DNA from 2 places in the Bacillus sp. J14TS2 genome. Region 1 is predicted to be linked to the other one. Evidence: a T-box and tRNA genes for the amino acid it is inferred to sense, from the RefSeq annotation. Region 1 holds a T-box; the other holds one or more tRNA genes.
What was found. A T-box is a leader RNA that pairs with one kind of tRNA and senses whether it is charged. The one in region 1 lies ahead of metG (methionine--tRNA ligase), so its partner is inferred to be a tRNA-Met.
Positions count from the first base shown of each region.

Region 2: it has a tRNA-Met gene. The T-box ahead of metG (methionine--tRNA ligase) is inferred to sense a tRNA for this amino acid. The anticodon was not compared.

Region 1 covers NZ_BORE01000009.1:189,889-200,445, reverse strand. Annotated here, with positions in the region: gene KI375_RS15295 (MarR family transcriptional regulator) at 1-291, opposite strand, end outside; gene KI375_RS15290 (hypothetical protein) at 608-943, shown strand; gene KI375_RS15285 (sugar O-acetyltransferase) at 1,177-1,713, shown strand; gene KI375_RS15280 (class I SAM-dependent methyltransferase) at 1,827-2,558, shown strand; gene KI375_RS15275 (VanZ family protein) at 2,677-4,053, shown strand; gene KI375_RS15270 (class I SAM-dependent methyltransferase) at 4,081-4,914, shown strand; gene KI375_RS15265 (AAA family ATPase) at 4,936-5,493, shown strand; gene KI375_RS15260 (class I SAM-dependent methyltransferase) at 5,730-6,545, opposite strand; gene KI375_RS15255 (AbrB family transcriptional regulator) at 6,782-7,894, shown strand; gene KI375_RS15250 (DUF2277 domain-containing protein) at 8,047-8,319, opposite strand; T-box leader at 8,465-8,713, shown strand; gene metG (methionine--tRNA ligase) at 8,765-10,411, shown strand.
Region 2 covers NZ_BORE01000021.1:15,099-25,655, forward strand. Annotated here, with positions in the region: gene tilS (tRNA lysidine(34) synthetase TilS) at 1-101, opposite strand, end outside; gene KI375_RS23640 (protein kinase domain-containing protein) at 249-1,196, opposite strand; gene KI375_RS23645 (VWA domain-containing protein) at 1,165-1,899, opposite strand; gene spoIIE (stage II sporulation protein E) at 2,061-4,541, opposite strand; tRNA gene KI375_RS23655 (tRNA-Met) at 5,214-5,287, opposite strand; gene KI375_RS23660 (S1 domain-containing RNA-binding protein) at 5,517-5,948, opposite strand; gene KI375_RS23665 (FtsB family cell division protein) at 6,022-6,417, opposite strand; gene yabQ (spore cortex biosynthesis protein YabQ) at 6,436-7,062, opposite strand; gene yabP (sporulation protein YabP) at 7,059-7,361, opposite strand; gene KI375_RS23680 (RNA-binding S4 domain-containing protein) at 7,563-7,832, opposite strand; gene yabN (bifunctional methyltransferase/pyrophosphohydrolase YabN) at 7,865-9,322, opposite strand; gene KI375_RS23690 (putative polysaccharide biosynthesis protein) at 9,334-10,557, opposite strand, start outside.

The DNA.
Region 1 (10,557 bases):
TTCAGTGAGGCGAAAGTAGATTTCTTTTTTGTTATCCGGTTTCTGGTAACTTTCGATAAGTCCTTTTTTAATAAGTTTCTTCGTTAATTTACTGATGGCACCTCTAGTCATATAAAGGGATTCCGCAAGCTTTTTCACATTGGGATTTGTGTTTTTTTCAATGGATTCGATGCAATGTACTTCGGAAGGCATATGCCCCTTAAGACTTTTTTCCATCTTCTCCTTATTCAGCCAAGCCATTTTGTTAAATAAATCTCTAAAATTGATTAAGAGTTGTTCCTCTTTGTTCATGGGCTGTCCCCCTACTCGTTGGTACATCAACAATAGTATATCGTGATCCTGTTTCAGGTTCAACAATGTTAAAATTAAGTGAATTATGCGAATCAGCATTATATGATTTTTCCTGAGGTAAAGTCGAAAAATGTCGAAAACTTTATTTGACTGCAATTAACGAAATATGTAAGATTTTATCTAGGTCTATCTTCCTGCTTTACCTTCGTTTTATTCTCCGATAAATGAAAGCCTATTCATTTATAAAAAATTCTACGATTTTCTACAAACACACAATTCCTAAGTTTAAATCTATTTTAAAGGAGGAGTTATATCAGTGGGTCATGATATCTATTCATATAATCAAAGAGGAGATATATTACAGCATGTACGTTTTACAGCAGGAGATATTTATGCTCCTTGGTTTTACGATTTGTTTGATGCCCATCAATATAATGGGGGAGTGAGCGGCATCGGCGCGACTCTTAACCTATCATCTATACAAGTAGAGGAAGCTTTAGAAAGGTTTATGCAAATAGCGGATCACGCCTTTTTATATGAGAACAGCAAAGGGGAGATCTTTGATTGGCAGCAAAAATCAATCTTAACATTTATCGAAACCTGTCTAAAAATTGCCCGTGAAGAAGGCGAGGTAGAAGTGACCTTTGCTTAACAGTTAGCCCTCTCATTGATATACTCATATCAATGTCAAGCACTGACTGGAGAAAATAAATGTCTAGGTTGGAAGATAGACTTACAATAAAAATTGCTTCATTTACAAAAAGAAATAAATAGGATTGAATTAGATTAATGCTGTTATACTTAAAACAGAATGTGATTGATCATGCATTTAAAGTTGCTAGATAGTGTCATACATATATAAAGCGTCGAAAAGAGGGATTACCGTTGGACAAAAAGGAAAGGATCTATTACGAACGTGGGACAGAGGAACTTAGCATCAAAAGCATTCATTCCCAAAAACTTGTTCAGGAATTAAACAATATGGATGTTGAGAATTCTGAAAGAAAGGTTGAAATCCTTAGGAATTTATTTGGTAGCTTAGGTATTAATCCAAGCATTGAACATAATTTTCATTGTGACTTAGGATATAACATTCATGTTGGTGATCATTTTTATGCTGGGTATAATTGTACTATTTTAGATATGGCTGAAGTGAAAATTGGTCATCGTTGTTTGATTGGTCCGAATGTAGGTATATATACAGCAGGTCATTCGATTGAGCCAAAAGGAAGATATAAGAAGGGCTATGCCATTCCAATCGAAATTGGAAACGATGTTTGGATAGGTGGGAGTTGTGTAATTTTACCTGGAATCACAATTGGGAAGAATTCTATTGTTGCAGCTGGTTCTGTCGTGACAAAAGATGTCCCTTCCGACACAATCGTAGCAGGGAATCCAGCCAAAATACTAAAAAGTATTTAATTTTTTCTCGTATGAATGGCAGTCATATAGTAATAGTAAAGTGAAGACATGTGGTCTTCCTAAAATAATGAATGGATGCTTCTTTTATCTGAAGAATTGGAGTTGTATAATCGATGAAACAAAATAAATATGATGATCCAAATTTCTTTGCTGCATACGAACAAATGCCTCGGTCAGTGAAAGGTCTTGAAGGGGCTGGAGAATGGCATATAGTAAAAGAGCTAATTGGAGATTTAAAAGATAGAAATGTCCTTGATTTAGGTTGTGGCTTTGGTTGGCATTGCCGCTATGCTCGTGCGCAGCAAGCACGATCTGTAACAGGGGTAGATATATCCAAAAAAATGATCGAGAGAGCCCGTGAAATGACAAATGATCCTGCCATTTCTTATATAAGAGTGTCCATTGAGGATATTGATTTTTCCAATAATCAATTTGATATTGTCTTTAGCTCACTGGCTTTTCACTATATTCAGTCGTTCCAAACAATCTGTGAAAAAGTATATGAATGCTTAGTCCCTGGGGGAAGTTTCGTTTTCTCGGTGGAACATCCCATTTTTACTTCTCGAAATGAACAAGATTGGTATTATGATGACCAGGGAAATCGTATGCATTGGCCTGTTGACCACTATCAATCAGAAGGAGTACGGGAAACAAACTTCTTGAATGAGAGTGTGACAAAATACCATCGTACCATTTCAACCTATATGAACGATTTAATTTCATCAGGCTTTTTGATAAAAGCAGTGAAAGAATCCGTTCCTGCTGATGACATGTTAGAAGACCCTGAAATGAAAGATGAAACTCGCAGACCGATGTTTTTAATGATCGCAGCAGAAAAAACATAACTGATTCATCATAGCGAGATCAGGATATTTACTCTATCAGGCGAACAAATACATAAAAAATTAGTGATCTATTGGAGAAGGGAAAAGAACCAGATGAAAGAATAAAAGGAGATAGAAAATGAGGTTACAAGAAATCATCGAAATTATTAAGGGGAATTTTACTTTAGCTTTTACTACGGTCATAGTTTTAGGAATTGTCTTTTTTCTTGGGTATGTCATTATCTATAGAAAACTTTTAGGCGGAAAAAAACGCCTTTCAAGAAAACAATTGCTTTTTACAAGTTTATTTATTGGTTATTTTATTATGGTGATGGGTGTTACTTTCCTGAATAGAGGTTCAACCTATTCGGGTGGAGTGAATTTAGCCTTTTTTAGTTCATACCAAGAGGCTTGGAATAGTTTCAGTGTAAGGGAATGGCAGAATCTGTATTTAAACATTTTAATGTTTGTGCCGTTCGGAATCCTCCTCCCGCTATGGCATGTTCGCTTTCGAAAAGTGAGGTGGACGATTGGGATGGCGGCGATATTTACACTTTTTATTGAAACTTTTCAACTTCTAACAGGGTTTGGTATTTTTGAGTTGGATGATCTATTTAATAATTTATTGGGTGCAAGTATTGGTTATGGGATCATTATGGCTATTCTGACGATTAAAGATAGGGGAATCAAGCACTCTTTATTATATTTATCCCCTCTCTTACTAGTGGTCCTCCTATCCGGCAGCATGTTTGCTTATTATTATACGAAGGAATTTGGAAACCTTATCATTGTGCCGAATTATAAGACAAATATGGCTAGTGCCACGATCACGAATGATGTGCAGCTTGATGATCAAAGAAAAAATGTTCCGATTTATAAGGCACCAAGCTACACAAAGGCTTCTGGGGAGGAATTTGCTGAAGATTTTTTTAAGAGACAACAGCTTGATTCAGAAGATATGGAGGTTATATCATATCCAGATGATGCTGTGTATCGGATTGAGGGATATGATTTATGGTTTGAATACTTAGATGGAAGTTACCGATATGCAGACTTCTCCAGCTTTGATGCAACACCAAAAAATACGGATGAAAAAACATTAAAGGCAAGCGTAACAGCATTCGGAATAGATATCCCTGAGGATGCCGATTTTCAAAAAGTCGAAACTGGTATTTATGAATGGACGGCAGATAAAATAGCCAACGGGAATCAGCTTATAGATGGTGTTTTAAATGTACAATATTATCATGATGATACATTGAAGAGCATTGACAATCAGTTAATCACTTATGACAAGGTAAGAGATGTTCAAATAAAGAGTGAACAAGAAGCATATGATGAAATTTTAGCCGGGAAATTTAAGTATTCCCTTGCAAATAAACAACCCGAAACCTTACATATTGATCAAGTAGAAATCAGCTATTATTTGGATTCCAAAGGCTATTATCAACCGATATATGCCTTTCAAAGTACAATCGACGGCGGGGAAATGACGATCTATATTCCAGGGATATGAAAGATTTTGTAAAGGAGGTTTAAGCAAATGAATCAATTTAACTCTACTTATAATATTGCTCGTTCCAATATTGGGTTCGAGAATGAGGTTGATAGACTTCGGGTGCAAGCGTTGATGAGCTGGGAAAAGGAATTTAGAAACCTTAAGTGGTTTGGCTTATCTGATGGGATGAAAGTGTTAGAAGTTGGTTGTGGACCTGGATTTGTAACCGAGAAGCTTGTGGAGCATTTACCAAAAAGTGGAATTTCAGCATTAGATATTGATGATAGCTTGTTAGCAAAAGCAAAACAACGATTAAATAAGATAACTGATAGAGATATTGAATTTATCCAAGCCTCTGTGTATGATACAGGACTTCAAGATAATGGCTATGATTTTGTTATTGCACGCTTAGTTTTTCTACATCTTTTCGAGCCTAAGAAAGCAGCGATAGAAATATTTAGAGTATTAAAACCAGGAGGCAAACTCGTGATCATGGATGTAGATGATGGCATCTTTGGCATTATTGAACCAACAGTGGAGAATTTCCGTTCAGTGATCGATAAGCTGATTGCGATGCAAGGGGAAGCAGGAGGAAATCGTGAAATTGGACGTAGTTTACCGCGATTACTTGAATCATCAGGATTTTGTAATGTTGAAATGGATGCCATCTCTGTACATAGTGATCTAGTTGGCGTAGAGATGGTTAAAGAGCAATTTAACCCCAAGAGATTCGAAGCATTTTATAAAAAAGGCTCCCTCTCTAAAAGTGATTTTCAAAGCATTGAAAAAGCATTTGAAAATTTGCAGCAGAATCCCGATTCATTGGCGATGATGATTTTTTTTATGGCATGTGGCACCAAGCCTGTATCAGATACTTAATTCGGGATAGGAGGTGTTCCATTGAAATTTGTTCTATTATTCGGTCCCCAAGCTGTTGGGAAAATGACAGTAGGGCAAGAGCTAGCAAAAATCACGGAGTTGAAATTATTTCATAATCATATGACGATTGATTTACTTGAGCCTTTTTTCGGTTTTAGTGCGGAAATGTGGAGATTATCGACCTTATTCCGTGAAGAGGTATTTAAAACATTTTCCCAAAGTGACCAGTATGGCATGATCTTTACATTTGTATGGGCCTTCAACAAGCAAGAGGATTGGGATGCAGTTGAAAAAGTCTGTCATTATTTTCGTACTGAAGGAGCGGAAATATACTTTGTTGAGCTAGAAGCACATGTAGAAGAAAGGCTCAAACGGAATCAAACACCGAATCGACTTGAGCAAAAGCCAACGAAACGAAATATCAAACAATCGGAAGAAAACTTACTCAGTAGCATGGATACACTACGGTTAAATTCCGAAGCTGGAGAAATAAAAGAAGAGCATTATTTGCGCATTGATAATACAAAATTAAGCGCTGTAGAAGTTGCCCAGATGATTAAACATCGATTTCGTTTATAAATCGATGCATATGTTTTTGGTGTAAACTAGGAGGCTTGCTGGGAAAGATTGGTTAAATCCATTCTTTCACTTGTTGGTGAGTGAGGTTTTATGAGTTAATAAGGATGTCGGACCGATAGAAATTCGGAAAGGAGGCTGGTAACAGTGAGCACAAAATACGAGGTGATTTCCGCTTAGCGGAAATCTAAACGGGGGCCGCATTGATTGCGGCCCCTTTACATTTTTATTCACTGAAGTTATTTAATCCCAAGACGCATGCGGTAGCTAAAGAGGATGTCTTGGCTTTCTCCACCGAAAGCTTGTTGCACATGGTGTTGGAAGGCAGTGATCGCATCATGAAGGTCAGTAGCACCTAATTTTAATGCTGTCTGCAATCCTCCTTGGCTTAAAGCGATATTGGCATACCGAGTTGCATCACATTGTTCCCAATGATGAAACACAATTTCTTTGGAAAAAGAAAAAAGCTGAGACTCACGAATTTGTTGAAGATGTTCATCTTTATTCCATTTAAACGCTAATTGCTTGGCGGGTGCAAGTTCGGTCACACGAGATTCAGCAAGTGCAATCAGTGCTTGATAATGTTCCTCTACTTCCATTGTAAAAGATGGCGGCCAGTCACAGTCATAAGCGGCAAAGACTCCTCCAGTACGCAGAACACGAGCAAATTCACGCAATGTGGGTTGTGGATCCATCCAATGAAAGGATTGGGAACAGGTGAGAATATCGACGGAATCAGCATCGATATCTAGCTGATCAGACAGCCCCTTCACAAACCGAAGATTATCAGGCTCCTCCTGGGCTTGCCAATGAGCGAGGGCCGCTTTACGCATATCATCATTCGGTTCCACCCCAATTATATCCTTCGCTTGATCTAACCAGATGAAAGATGATAATCCGGTTCCACAACCGACATCCACTACTCGATTAGGCACCTGAGTCAAATATCTTGTTAGTATTTTGACGATAACATTTGGAGGAACGGGACGATTTTGATCATAAAACTGACTGTAGCCCAAAAAGCGCTCTATATTATTTGTACGAATATCCTGCATACGTTTCTCATCCTTTCTTTTTCTCATACATCGTTGATATGATTATAGCACAGACGGATTTAGAACATTTAGAAATATATAGTCTTAATTCTGCTAGTTGCCACTGATATAAAAGTAAAAAAGACTTTGGGAACGCATTCTAAATAAAATTCCTGTATAGTAGAAAGAAAGATTATTCATGTTCTAGCTTAGTAGGACATTGAAAGGTGTATGTGAAAGAAGGGTTCCTATCTTATATGCAATTTAAAAAAATTATTTTTACGTTTTTAATTGCCGCCATTGGCGGTTTGGTATTTCAGTTTCTACATATTCCTGTACCATGGTTATTAGGGCCAATGATATCTGTATTCATTACGATTAATCTACTTCGGTGGCCTTTGCTATGGCCTAGTTCACTGCGCAATACAGGCATGATCATTGTTGGCTACACAATTGGTCTATCCATGACTGGCACTGCTCTGCACGAAATGGGGCGGCAAATTCCATACATGCTTTTCATGACGATTTTATTACTGGTGTTTTGTGCAGGGATTGCTTATGTCGTTTCTAAGATTTCTGATAGTGATTATCGAACCGCCTTATTAGCGAGTATACCGGGCGGACTTTCACAAGTTTTAATTTTGGCAGAAGAAACGAAGGGAATTCATCTCGGAGTAGTGACGATCACACAGGTGATTCGCCTGATGATCATTATTATTGCAACGCCTTTGATTGTGATGCTTCCATTTTTTCGCGATCCAGCTGATGCTTTAGTCGCCACTGAATCTGCGCTTCCTCCTGATATAGTTGGAAGTTGGGCAGGTTTATTTCCCCGTTTGCCACTCTTTGCAATCGTATGTATTGTTTTTGCTTTTTTGTGTATCAGAATTAAAATGCCAACGGCTTATTTAATTGGCCCTGCGATCGGTACAGCAATCTTGCAAGCAATTGGCATAGCGGGTCCAGTTTTGCCTTCTACTCTGCTTAATATCGCGCAATTGTTGATCGGGACATATGTTGGCTTGCTTTTGAAACCGCAGGATATGCCGCATACCTTCAAAACCTTTGCGATTGCGATTGGGAGTGGCTTGTTGCTAGTGGTGGGCGGTATTGGTTTGGGGTTATTACTCACGCTCATTCAACCAATTTCAAAAGCTACCGGCTTGTTAAGCTTAGCTCCTGGTGGAATGGATCAAATGGGTATCATTGCCCATGCTATTCATGCTGACTTATATATTGTTTCCGGGTATCAACTTTTCCGCACGTTTTTCATCTTTTTTGCTGTTCCCCCTTTAGTAAAATGGTTGTTTACGAGAATGGAGCGGCAAAAAGGGAGAGAACAAGAGGGAAGATTAGAAAAAAATGGTTGATATTTGGAAGGACTATGAACAATATTTATCTTAATAAAGGGCTCCAGGGGCGTACTTTTAGTCGCTGTTCTATTTAAACCTGAGCCAAAGACAGGCAAAACGCCTGTCTTTAACTGAATATTTGCTTGCCTGGTAGCCGAACGCTTTGTGATTTAGTTTTTTCCAAATCTTTTTTCATTTCTAACTCGGGCTCGTTCCGCTTCTACCTGGCGATCTCGGGGAGTGGAGCTGGTAACAAGCGAGTTTAGAAGCTGTTCCGTATTAGCAGCAATATTTTCAACCGCATTATGAAAAGCCTGTTCGTTTACTTTAGAGGGCTTTTGATAACCAGATACCTTGCGGACAAATTGTAAGGCAGCTGCATGGATTTCGTCCTTTGTAGCTGGAGGATCATAGTTAAATAATGGTTTAATGTTTCGACACATGAGGAATCATCCTTTCTTTCGAAATATTTTTAAAATAATTGTATCATAATTTTTAATCTAAAGAGTCGAGGCAATATGTAAAACTGTTTTTTCGTTTTTTTAATCAACTTGCATTTTACTTGCAAAAGAATTACAATCTTTCTAAAGAAAAGCGATGAGAAGGAAAAGTAAAAAGGACTGTGTTTGATAGAGAGCTTCTGCTGGTGGAAATGAAGCAAACGAACCCTTTTGAAAATGACCTTTGAGCTTCGTACCGAAAGCCCGAGCAAGTAGGCTACGACGAGAGTGGCACTCGTTACAACAGCAGCAGTATCCCGTAAGGCGTACTGGGTGAGGCAAGTAGTGTGAGCTATTTGCGAATATAGGTGGTAACACGAGTCCAATCGTCCTAATCATAATGATTAGGGCGTTTTTTGTGTTCAAAAAATACAAGGAGGAATGAAGGATGACAATTTTTATAGGGGGGGCCTGGCCCTATGCAAATGGTTCTTTACATTTAGGTCATATCGCGGCTCTGCTTCCTGGTGATATTTTAGCGAGATACTATCGACAGAAAGGCGAAAAGGTATTGTATGTGTCAGGAAGTGATTGCAATGGTACGCCGATTTCGATTCGTGCGAATCAGGAAAATACAACGATTGAAAAAATTGCCAACCATTTCCATACGGAATTTCTAGAATGTTTTCAAAAGCTTGGATTTACCTATGATTTATACACACGAACTGATACGACACATCATCATCATGCAGTTCAAGAAATATTTTTAAAGCTTCTGCAGAATGGTTATCTTTACACCAAATCAATTGAGCAGGCTTATTGTGAAACAGACAAACAATTTTTGCCAGATCGTTTTGTAGAGGGAATTTGTCCGAATTGCGGGGCTAAAGCAAGAGGGGATCAATGTGATCAGTGTTCTGCGCTTTTAGATCCACTTGTTCTGATCGATAGACGTTGTAAAATTTGTGGAAACGAACCGATTATTAAAGAAACAGAGCATTTTTATTTTTCATTTAGTCGATTTCAACAAAAGTTAGAAGCGTTGGTGAAGCATGCGAAACGAGAGAATCGTTGGCGAGAAAATGCAGTGGATTTAACGGAAAGATATTTAAAGGAAGGAGTGCTAGATCGCGCTGTAACACGGGATTTACCCAATGGTGTTGATGTACCTGTACCTGAGTTTGCCCATAAGAAGATCTATGTGTGGATAGAGGCTGTTGCAGGTTATTTAACAGCAAGTCAGGAATGGGCAAGACAGAAAGGCGAAAAACTTGAGGAATGGTGGAATAAGGACACTATTGCCTATTATGTTCATGGGAAGGACAATATCCCTTTTCATACGATCATTTGGCCATCCATTCTCCTAGGGTTGAAGCAATCTCCTTTGCCTACTCACATCATTTCGAATGAATATTTAACGCTAGAGAAACGGAAACTTTCCACAAGTCAAAATTGGGCCGTATGGGCTCCTTACATTTTAGAGCATTACCACCCAGATTCGATTCGTTATTTTTTAACGATTAATGCACCTGAGAATCGTGATACCGATTTTTCTTGGCGAGAATTTATCTATAGCCATAACGGGGAGTTGCTCGGTGCGTTTGGAAATTTTGTTAACCGTACATTGAAATTTCTGGAAAAGTTTTTTGAAAGTCGAGTTCCGCAAGGCAGGGTGAACGCATCGATTCAAACAGAGACCGAGCGTTTATACCAGCTGGTTGGAGAACTGATTGAAACAGGTCATTTTAAAAAGGCGTTAGAGCTTATTTTTGATTATATCCGTCAGGCCAATAAGTATTTTGATCAGGAACAACCTTGGCTCCAGATCAAACAAGCTGGACCGGCTGCATCTGATACAATGACTACCTGTGTGTATATCATCTGTAATCTTGCCCAGCTTTTACAACCGTTTTTGCCATTTTCTTCTGAGAAGATTCGGCAAATGTTGCAAATCGAACAGGTAGAATGGCAGGTTCAGCTTGACTTACCAGAACGTATTTTGTTTGTTGAGCCTCTATTTGAGCGCTTGGATGAAGCGTTAATAGAGAAAGAATATGAACATTTAGTTCAGACCTCGAAAGACTCATCGCCCTGACTTCTATCGCCTTATAGAGAATTAAACACTGTATATAGACAGGAGAAATAAACATGGTACGATGATAAAAAGCGAATCATAGATTTGAGGAGGATGTATATGCATGATGAACATGATAGGATCAAGGGACTATTAATGGCTACTAA
Region 2 (10,557 bases), on a different contig from region 1:
GAATCTGGTCCCCCTGATACCGCAGCTACAAAATAGTCTCCCTTTTCAACCAGTCCATGCTTCTGGATAAAAGCCTCTGTCTTTCGTTCAAACTGCAACATGTTTTTCCATCCCTTTACAAGAAAAGTGCGACTTGCCAAAATCCTCTTTTTATTATTCCATCACATAAACACTCCTAATTATGTTACCATTTCACTCCAATGAGCTCCAGTTGTATCTGTAAAACGTTCATAAAGCTGTGAGACATTTTATAGAAGGTAACTATAGATATATAGAGCATAAAGAACAATTGTAAGCAACAAAACCATGATGGTCTCCTTCAAAGAGCCTGATTTCTTCTTTTTCTTTTGCCTTGTAGCATGTCGCCTTGCATAGGATGGTGCTTGATTCCTCTTTTCAGATAATATACTAAGCAGCTCTCCCTTCATTCTTTTTGCAGAATCATATTGGCCAAATAAAGCCTTTTGAAGAACAGGACTGAAACGAGATAATTCGGAATGGGCATTAATTTGTTGCATCAATTGTTTTTTTCCATCCCCGACTTTAGTAAATTTCTTAGGATAATACATATGGATAAAAAGCATAGCTGTAGAAAATAAATCATAGGTTGGTTCAGCTTTTCGAGAACCTAATCCCCAATATCCTCTATCGAAAAACTCCGTAAATTCCTTAATTGCCCTTCCATTCATCGTCGTACCACCAACATCAATAAAACGGATTCTAGGTGGTGGACCTGATACAATTAAATTTTCCGGCTTCAGATCTCCAAATGTCCATCCTTCCTGGTGGAGCTTCTCCAATGTATCTAGAAGCTGCACAATCAAAATCCCTACCCAGGTCTGTCCATTTTTACGAATAAAGGAAAGTAGATTCGGACCTTGTATATATTCCATTGTATAAAAGTGAATTTTCCCTCGTGGACTATCCCAATCATCCATTTCATGCAAAGAAGGCCCTGGGGAATCCCCTTGGACCTTAGAGAAAGCTTTCAGAACATTGACCTCTGATGTAATTGAAAGGCTATCCATACTCATTTTTAATGCAGTATGCCCTTTCGTTCCTTTAGCTAGATACACAATCCCATTCGCTCCAGAACCAAGTTCCCTTATAAGTTGATAATTTCCACCACGCCATTTTCCTGTTACAACTGTGCCAGGAGGAAATTCACATTGAGTCTTCCATGTATTCATCATCATTCGATAGCAGTCCTCTCAAAGAACGCTTTTTCTTGAAATAGGTCATGGCTTCGCGTAAAGCTGGCCCAGTTGGGGTAATACCGCCAACAGCCAATTTTGGAAAAGTTGATGTTAATAACTCTAGATTTGGTGTCCAATCTAGAAGCTTTTCAACTTCCTTTCTTTTCCCAGGAAATATAAAGACAGCAAAACGATTATGACCCATACGTGCATTTAGGCTTAAGGATAAATCTAATAAAGCCTCTTTTACGGTTGGGAGTTTCGTCTTCATACTGGCACTTGTATCTACTAAAACTAGAACCTCGATATCGGAGGTTTCACCAAGCTCATCAACAACCTCCAAAACTTCCCCACGTTGATCTGGCGGGAGTTCTTCCATATCCGTCTCTTTCCCTAAGATTTGCCGCAACTCTTTATTGACCACACCTTGTAAGGTTTGAGTCATTGCCTTTCTAGTTACCATCTGAACTGTTTGCGATAATTGTTCTGCATACACAATCTGGCTAATTCCACCACCAGAAGCTGCAATGCCTTCAATCTCTTGAACTCCTTTTTGTTCAATTGATTCATTTTCAACAACACCAATGACATTGACTGTAATCCCACTTTCATTTGCTAAGGCCGCGATCGCAATTGGATCCTCTCCTTGATTGGAACATCCATCTGTAATCAGTAAAATCTGCTTTAAAGGACTTTTTGTCATAAGCTCCCCTCCATTTGGCAATTAAACAGGCATATAGGCGCACATCTAGCTTCCTCACTTACACTAGTACATCCATGTACGTTGGAACGCCATTCTGCCCCACATCCTTCGGGCTCCTGTTTTTAACATCCTCGCCTCAAAAAGGAAATTTTATACAATTTTTAAGAGATTTTCATTCCTCTGCTCCTCACTGGAATCGCCGCCCACTTAGGTGTGTTATGTTTTATTTTTAATACCATAATGGTCATATCGTCTGAAATCGTCCCTGAGCAAGTGCGAATCACTTCTTCCATGATGAGATCAGAAATCGCTTGGGGGTCTTCTGTTTCAATCTCACGTAACTTTCGTTTCATCCATATTTCATAATTTTCTACATTTTTTGGCCCTTCAAAAATGCCATCACTCATCATTATCAGTAAATCTCCCGCTTTTAATTGCTCTGTCACAACATCTACATCAAATTCCTGGATCATTCCAATAGGCAGGTTGGCCGCTTCAATTTTCAATACTTGCTTGCCTCTTTTTATAAAGCTCGGGGTGGATCCGATTTTTAAAAATTTCGTTTGCGCATCTTGTAAATCAATTACCGCTAAGTCCAAAGTTGAGAAAATTTCATCCGTTGATCGTAAGGATAAAATGGAATTAACCGATTTGATTGCCACTTTCTCTTCTATCCCAGACTTTAAAATCTTCTGTAATAATTGCAATGTCTCACTGCTTTCATGATGAGCCCGCTCGCCATTTCCCATCCCATCACTAATGGCAGCAGCAAATTTCCCAGGGCCTAACTCGATCATCGAATAACTATCCCCAGATAAAAAACCACCACCCTTTGCCGCATGAGCCACGCCTGTTTCCACGACAAATGTCTTAGCAGAGCGAAATGTGGCATACAGAAAGTCAAAGGATCCTTGTTCCTCCTTTTGAACAATGATTGTTTCATTTAAAATATCAGAAAGGAGTGGTGCAATGATTTTTTCACATTCCCCTAGGACATTCTGGCCCGGCAAGGTAATATCAATATCGATATTCCCTGGTACGAGACTGTAAATTTCAACCTCTTCAATTTCAATTCCAAAATCCTGTAAAGCATCTAAAATAATTTCCTCCTGTTTTTGATGATTGGCTTGCTCCCTTTGTATTTCCTTGGCAAAATCGCCCATCACCTCTGACACGCCTAACAATTGCTCCGCAACGAGCTTTCTACTTTCCTTTACTTGCAGCTTCAATTGTTGGTTTGCCTGATAAACATTCAGTCTTTGATGAATAGCATTCTTCACCTTTTGCGAGCGATTACATTGTCGTTCTAGTTGTTGATTAAGCGTATTTGGAATACTTCCTGTATTTTCATCCATTTCATGCATAATGTTCTTCATTAAATCATAAGTTGTATCAAAGTTGTCAGTACCCCAACACTGAGATTTTTTATAACACATTTGACAGGTCTTCTCTGTCACATCACTTAGAAAGTAATCAAACTCTTGTTCTACTTTTTCAGATTCACTCACTTTTTCCGTCTGTGAAAAACTATTGGATAAGGCCTGAAAAACAGAAGAAAATTGCTCGACCCTTTTTACTGTAATATCACGGATTTTTCTCGCATATCTTTGTTGATCCTGCGTATACTCAGTAGTACCCGGGATATAACGCGCGATATTTTCAGACCAACTCCTCGGTGTAATCAATAAAAGAAAAATAGCAATGCCGGATTCATAGATTGTATCAAGTAAGGGAGAATTCGCCTCTCCATACAAACCCATTAATAACGTGGCAATCATTAGGCCAAAGGCTGTACCCAGTTGCTTTCCTTCTTTTAATAAACCACCTAATAATCCTGCAAAAGCGAGTAAGCTCATCTGCAGGAGACTACTGACACTGGCTAAACTAAAAATGAGTCCGGTTACAACGCCCACAGTCGATCCTACTGTCGCTCCTGCTGTAAAGGCAAAGAGAATTACAAGGTAACGCGATAAAATATGTTCAACAGATAGATCATACACTGTCCAGCCAATCGTGCCTGTCATAATTGAGGCCAGTAGAATAATAAGACTTACAACTTCTTCTGTTTTTAACGACTTTTTTCGCTTTTTAGATGTAAGAAATGGAATACTTTGCATAAAAATATAGACTAGTACAAAACTTAAGCTTGCTTCTACAGCTGCCATTAAAGCATCAAATTGTGAAATGGTTTGTCCATTTTGAAAAAAGACCCAACCACATTTTACAAAAAGGGAAATCAACAAAACACCATATGGTAACATTTTTACACTGGGTTGAACAATCAAAGAAAGTAGCTTAAGACTAATGAGATAAATTAAACATAGACCAAATGTATAAACCGCATTTCCAATCCCCAGTGTTAACGCCCCTGCTAAAAGGCCAAATAATACGATCGGAGCCTTATCCTTTTTTAATAAATAGACAACAGCAAAAAACGGCAATATAAAAGGAGTCAATTGTGACAAAATAAGAGCTCGTCCCAAAAGCAAGGCAACCAAAAATAAAGCTAAGCCCTTTTGCAAAATCAGATTCTCCAATTTCTGCGCTACCTTCTTGAAGCCATTTGACATATCAAACTTCGTTCCACTTAAAGTCGAATTCTGAATAGATGATTCTGCAAAACCTCTTCCACCTTTATCCATTTTAATCGCACTCCCCACACAAAGTTATGATTGGCTCTATTATAAAGGAGGCTTTTCTAAAACTTTGTCATTTCTAGGGAGGGAATTGAAAGAAAAGTTCGACTAAATGAGGCAAAATCCCAGATGATTAGAAATTTATCCCGGTGCAACCATCCGTAAGACCCCCACTTCAAGACTAGGAAATTTCAAAGAAAGTCTAAACCCTTACTGATGGCAGTCTCGCTTTATAGAGCATATACGGATAAAGTGAAACTACAATAAACAGGGGTTTTTTTGCCCGTTAATGTGAGATAAAATGCAAAAAAAATACAAGCCCTTGTTGAAACAAGAAACTTGTATTTATGACCAATAGATTGTTGGATAAAACAGCGCTGGACAGGCGCTTACGCTTTTCTTTTTGTCTAGCTCCAGCGCCTAGCGACTAGCAAATTTACGACTTCTTCCTACGATAAGTCAACATCGGCTCATCCTTCGCCGTGTTTCCTTTATCTCGTCAGAAGCCTTTAAATTTGTACGTCGCTGGACAGGCGCTTACGCTTTTCTTTTTGTCTAGCTGCAGGCGGTAGGGGCTCGAGGTCAAATAACCTGGAATTTCAGAAGGGAAAACCGCCCTTCCTGAATTCCAGAACATTTGCTTGTCGCCCCTGGGCAACCGCCTTCCGCTTTTCTGTATAGCGGCGGAGGGGATCGAACCCCCGACCTCACGGGTATGAACCGTACGCTCTAGCCAGCTGAGCTACACCGCCAAGTTACTCATGCCAAAGGCACAGATTCTATGATACAATTTTCTAAGAAACTTGTCAATTATTATTTATCTCATGCATTAAGAGACTATTAATGGCTAAAATGCTGTATACAAAAATTTCCATCTAAACAACCATAGCTCAACGAGACATGCAGCTTCCCTATAAAAATAAAATAGCCCATCTATTCTCGACGAACAGATAGACCACTTTATATAAAACAGACAACAAGTTAACCGCGTCTTGCACCGCGTCCGCCACGTTTTGATTCCGTATTACGCTTTAATGAAGATAGGCGATCCTCACTATCCTTTAGAAAACGATTCATTTTACTCTCAAAGCTTTCCTTCACACGTTCATTCGTCCGGTTATGACGATGATTGTCACGGTGATTTGAATTTGAATTTGAATGGGATTGACTCGCCGGCTGGTCTTTTGCTTTCCGAATAGACAGGCCAATTTTACCGTCTTTCTCAACATTTAACACTTTCACAAGGACTTCATCCCCAACGGTTAAATGGTCTTTAATATCTTTTACATAATTATCGGCCACTTCACTGATATGAACAAGTCCTGTAGAGCCACCGGGTAATTCCACAAACGCCCCAAAATGAGTAATGCCTGTAATCTTGCCTTGTACCTTGCTGCCTACTTCGATCGACATAAAAAAATTTATCCTCCTTAAAAGTATAAAAGTAACCTTTACCTTATATTATAGCTAACTTTTGAAAAAAGTGTCAATAAGACTCCTTTTCCTTCTCTTTTTTCTTTTTGGTTTCCGGAAGGTTAAAAATGATTTCCCCTTTCTCAGAAAGAAAGTAATCTCTTCGCGCAAGTTTTGCTATGTACTCTTCATCATTTAACTTTACAAGTTCATTCTCCAGCGAGGCTTGTTTTTTCTCCAAAGTGGCAAGGCTCTGTTCCAATTTCGCTTTTTCCGCTTGTTTCTCAGCTAACATGGAATTTTTAGAAACAAGAGAAGATATCACCAAATAAGACAGGGCGATTGTCAGGATAAGGAATGCCGTTAGCCTGCGAATAAGAAGCTTTTTTCTTCTTGCCGCCTTCCTCATTGTGACTTCTTGTTGTTTCATATAAGTAGTTTCCAACGAAGCAACCTTTTTCATTCCCATCCTGAGGCCTCCTCACCGTTATTTTTTGAAAAACTTCTTCATATAGCCTTGAACAATATGGACGATTCTAATCCATATGCGAGTTATAGAATGAAATAATTTTTGTAATGTTGTTACCCATGTCTTAGGTAACAATAAAAGAATACCTTTTGCTAAAAGGGTAAACGGATACCATATTATCCTTGCTATCCATAATAACACGATTCCGACCCCTTTTACAAGAACCCAAACGAAACGGCCAATTCCTAACAAAATAGTAAAAATTAGGAAGAGAATCGCTTTAATGGGTCGATAAATAAGAAAAAAGAATAATTTTAGAATAAAGGACCAGGTCGCTTTTATGAAGGAAATGATCCCTTCTAATAGACGAAGATAAAAACCTTTCATCAATGCCTGATAAGCCGCAAAGCCACATAAAATAGCTAAAATAAGATAAAAGCGCACCTCACCATAATTGACAAGGAATAACACATAGAAAACGATCACACCATGCAAAATCCAAAATAATATATCGTTAATAAAAACAATAATCTTACCACGACTACCTCTTTTTAGGAATCGCTGATACGTATCGAGCGATGCACCAAAAAAACCACCCATACTAATCATCGCGAGCATGGTATAAAATTGTGTAGATAAAGTCATCGAAACAACTTGCCAAAGAACCCTTTAGCCTTCTCCCCATGATGATCATCAAGATAAACGAGATCATATATTTTCCCTTTAATGGAGACGATTCCTCTATCAACATCGAGGTTCTTCATTTGTAGGTTCTGACCATGGATGGATAAATAGCCCATTGTGGTTTCTAAAAGAAATTCCTCATTATCAAAACTTTCCACATGTTTCACACCGGTTATATCAAGTAGCTTTCTTCCTCGCATGGTTAAATCATGTTCTGGTGTTGGGGCCTTATTTGCCATAGGTTCATGATATTGGTTCATTTTCATCCCTCATTTTCGTACTCATTTTACTTCATACATATGAGAGAGAATGAGGAAATAGAACAAGCCCTTACCAGAGTATCTATCTTTTTATCTCGAAATTAACGGGCTATAGGTTCGCGATAAAAATCGCCCTGTCTCCACTAGCACATCCTGTACATCGAAAAACCCCATAATCGATGTTTCACTTTATACGTGTTTTCACTGATCTGTTGTCGTTATTTTTTCTTCCTTTACAATCTTGTACATACTTGCGGCATCTTCCTTTTTGGTGGACTCTTGAAGCTCTGTCACTTGTACGAATACAAGCTTTTGGCCAAAGCGAATCTCTAATTCATCTCCTACCTTTACATTGGAGCCTGCTTTTGCCTGTTGTCCATTAATCAGAATTCTCCCTTTATCTGCCACTTCCTTAGCAAGCGTTCGTCTTTTTATTAGCCGAGAAACCTTTAAGAATTTATCTAAACGCATGGTTGCCAATGACTTCACCTCTTTATATAATTTTAAAATCCTTTCCCCTTTGCCTCATCCCAAAACTGGTCAAGTTGTTCAAGGGTATATTCCTCAAATCCCCTTCCACTTTCCCTTACCTTCTCTTCTATGTAAGAAAAGCGGCGGGCAAATTTTTCATTTGTTCTTTCGAGTGCTTCTTCAGGATATATATTCAATAGCCGAGAAACGTTCACAACTGAAAATAAAAGATCCCCTAATTCCTTTAATTGCTCTTGTCTATCTTCTTTCGCCATCTCCACCTCGAATTCCTGCATTTCTTCCTTAACTTTTTCCCAAGCTTCTTGTGCTACTCCCCAATCGAACCCTAGTTTCCCTGCCCTCTTTTGATATTTATAAGCTTTGATTAAAGCGGGTAAGCCTTTTGCCGTTTCGGCTAAAATAGATTCATTTCTATTTTTCTCCGTTGCTTTGATTTTGTCCCAATTTACTGTAACTTCCGCAGCATCACGTACCTCAACATCACCAAATACATGAGGATGACGACGAACCATTTTTCTTGAGATCGATTCTAGCACATCTTCAATCGAAAACATGCCTTCGTCTTCCCCAATTTGGGCGTGAAGCATAACTTGCAGTAAAATATCCCCCAGCTCTTCAATTATATTCTCGATATCGTCTTGGTCAATCGCGGCTAATAGTTCATAAGCTTCTTCAATTAAATATTTTTTCAACGAAAGATGGGTTTGCTCCTGGTCCCAAGGGCAGCCATTGGGTCCTCGTAAATCCGCAATAATTTGCCGCAAAGTGGAAAATTCCTTATATGCCTGTTCCTGCTCGGCAATGGGCGGAACATATAAACTGGTTAGATTATCCAATGTAATACCGTGATCTAATTCATACAATGGGAGCTTCCTGATCTTCTCCATCTTACTTCCCGCTGCCGTAACAAGAGAAACCTCATAATCACTTGGATATTTCTCCATAAGCGTTAATTTTACTTCAGACGCAACAAAAGCATCGTACACTTGACCAATAATGATATGCTGCTGGATTTGAAGCTCGTCCCTCTGTAACGATGTTCCATCTAGAAGCTGGAATCCTTCAATAGGATCTATCTTTAAAGATGTAAACAAGGGGTCTAAAAAGCTTTGCCCTCCCTGAATTTCGATCTTTATATTTCTATGCGGCGCCTGTTCCAATAAAAGTTGGACGGTTCTCTCTGCGATAAGTGGATGCCCTGGAACCACATAAACAATCTGTTCATTCTCCGCTTTATTCAATAGGAACTGGGTAATTTCATCATACACACTCGTAAAGTCCCCATGCTTTTCATAGATATCATCAAATGATTCAAAGATAAATCCTTCCTCTACTAATTCTGCTACAACAGGATGCTCTTTCGTTCGCAAAAAGAAATGCTTCTCTTGTTTTAATAATTTATAAATGCCTAAAGGCAGTTGATCCAAGTCTCCAGAACCTAACCCGACTACGGTTATTTCTTTATTCACTCTTTAACCTCTCACTTTCTATTTGAATTAAGATGATTTAATCTGCTACTAAAAGGGAAAAAAGAAAGCTCCTCCTCTGTCAAGCTTCCACTTTTTAAAATGATCCAAAGATAGACACCTGCTCCAAGAACAACACTTGATAAAGATAGAGCGATACTGAGCAAACGCCCCACTTCAAAAAGGGAAAACAAAAATAACCATAATTGTAAAACGAGTGTCATTCCTAGCGCAGCCAAGCAAATGGAAGGAAGGAGTTTTTTGACCGTTGGCAGAAGAATAGAAACTCGTGTCTGTAGCTTACGAATGGATAAAATGGCCGTAATAGCTAAACCGATAACGGTTGATAGGGAAGCTCCCATTGTTCCTAATAAAGCTACTCCTATATAATTGCCGATGATTTTGGCGATTAGGCCGATTAAAATATACTTTCCTACAATAAATACTTGGCCCAACGCTTGTAGGATCCCTGTACAAATCAAAATCAAAGAACTAAACAAAATAGAAATAGATAGAACCGATAGTACTGCTGAACCTTGATCGTTGGCAAATAACATCGTATTAGTTGGTTTCATGATATTGATAAGTCCGATAGTAGCTCCAACTGCGATTACAAGCGTAATTTTCAGGGCACTGCCTGATCTTATCTGGATGGTTTGTTCATCATCCTTCATCCAAGCGGCTGTCACGATGGGTACGAGTGCGAGGGAAAAGGAAGAGGCGACGACCGTTCCTAATTGAATAAGCGGTTGTCCTCGATCAAAAATCCCTTTTAACGCTTTAGCCTCCTCAATTTCTATCCCGGAATTTCTCAATAAAGAAAAAATACTAAATGAATCCACAAATTGAAATAAAATAAGGACCATCCCACTAAGGCAAAAAACAGCGCCATGCACAAGGACAATCTGGGCTGTGGTGTAAAGCTTCTTCCAGGATAAACCCTTTATAAAAAATAAAGAATATGTTTTTCTTTTTACCATATACATAAGCAGGATTCCTACTCCAATTACTCCACCAATTAAGGACCCTGCAATCGCCCCTGTTCCAACTTCATACAGCGAATACCCATTGGATGTTAGAATAATAGCCGACATCATAATAATGACGACTCTCACTGTTTGCTCTATTACTTGGCTCGTTGCAGTAGGGCGCATATCTCCTGTACTTTGGAAATATCCACGACTAATCGATAAAAAGGGAAGAAGAAGAAACATAAAAGCCGTCATTTGAATTAAAGC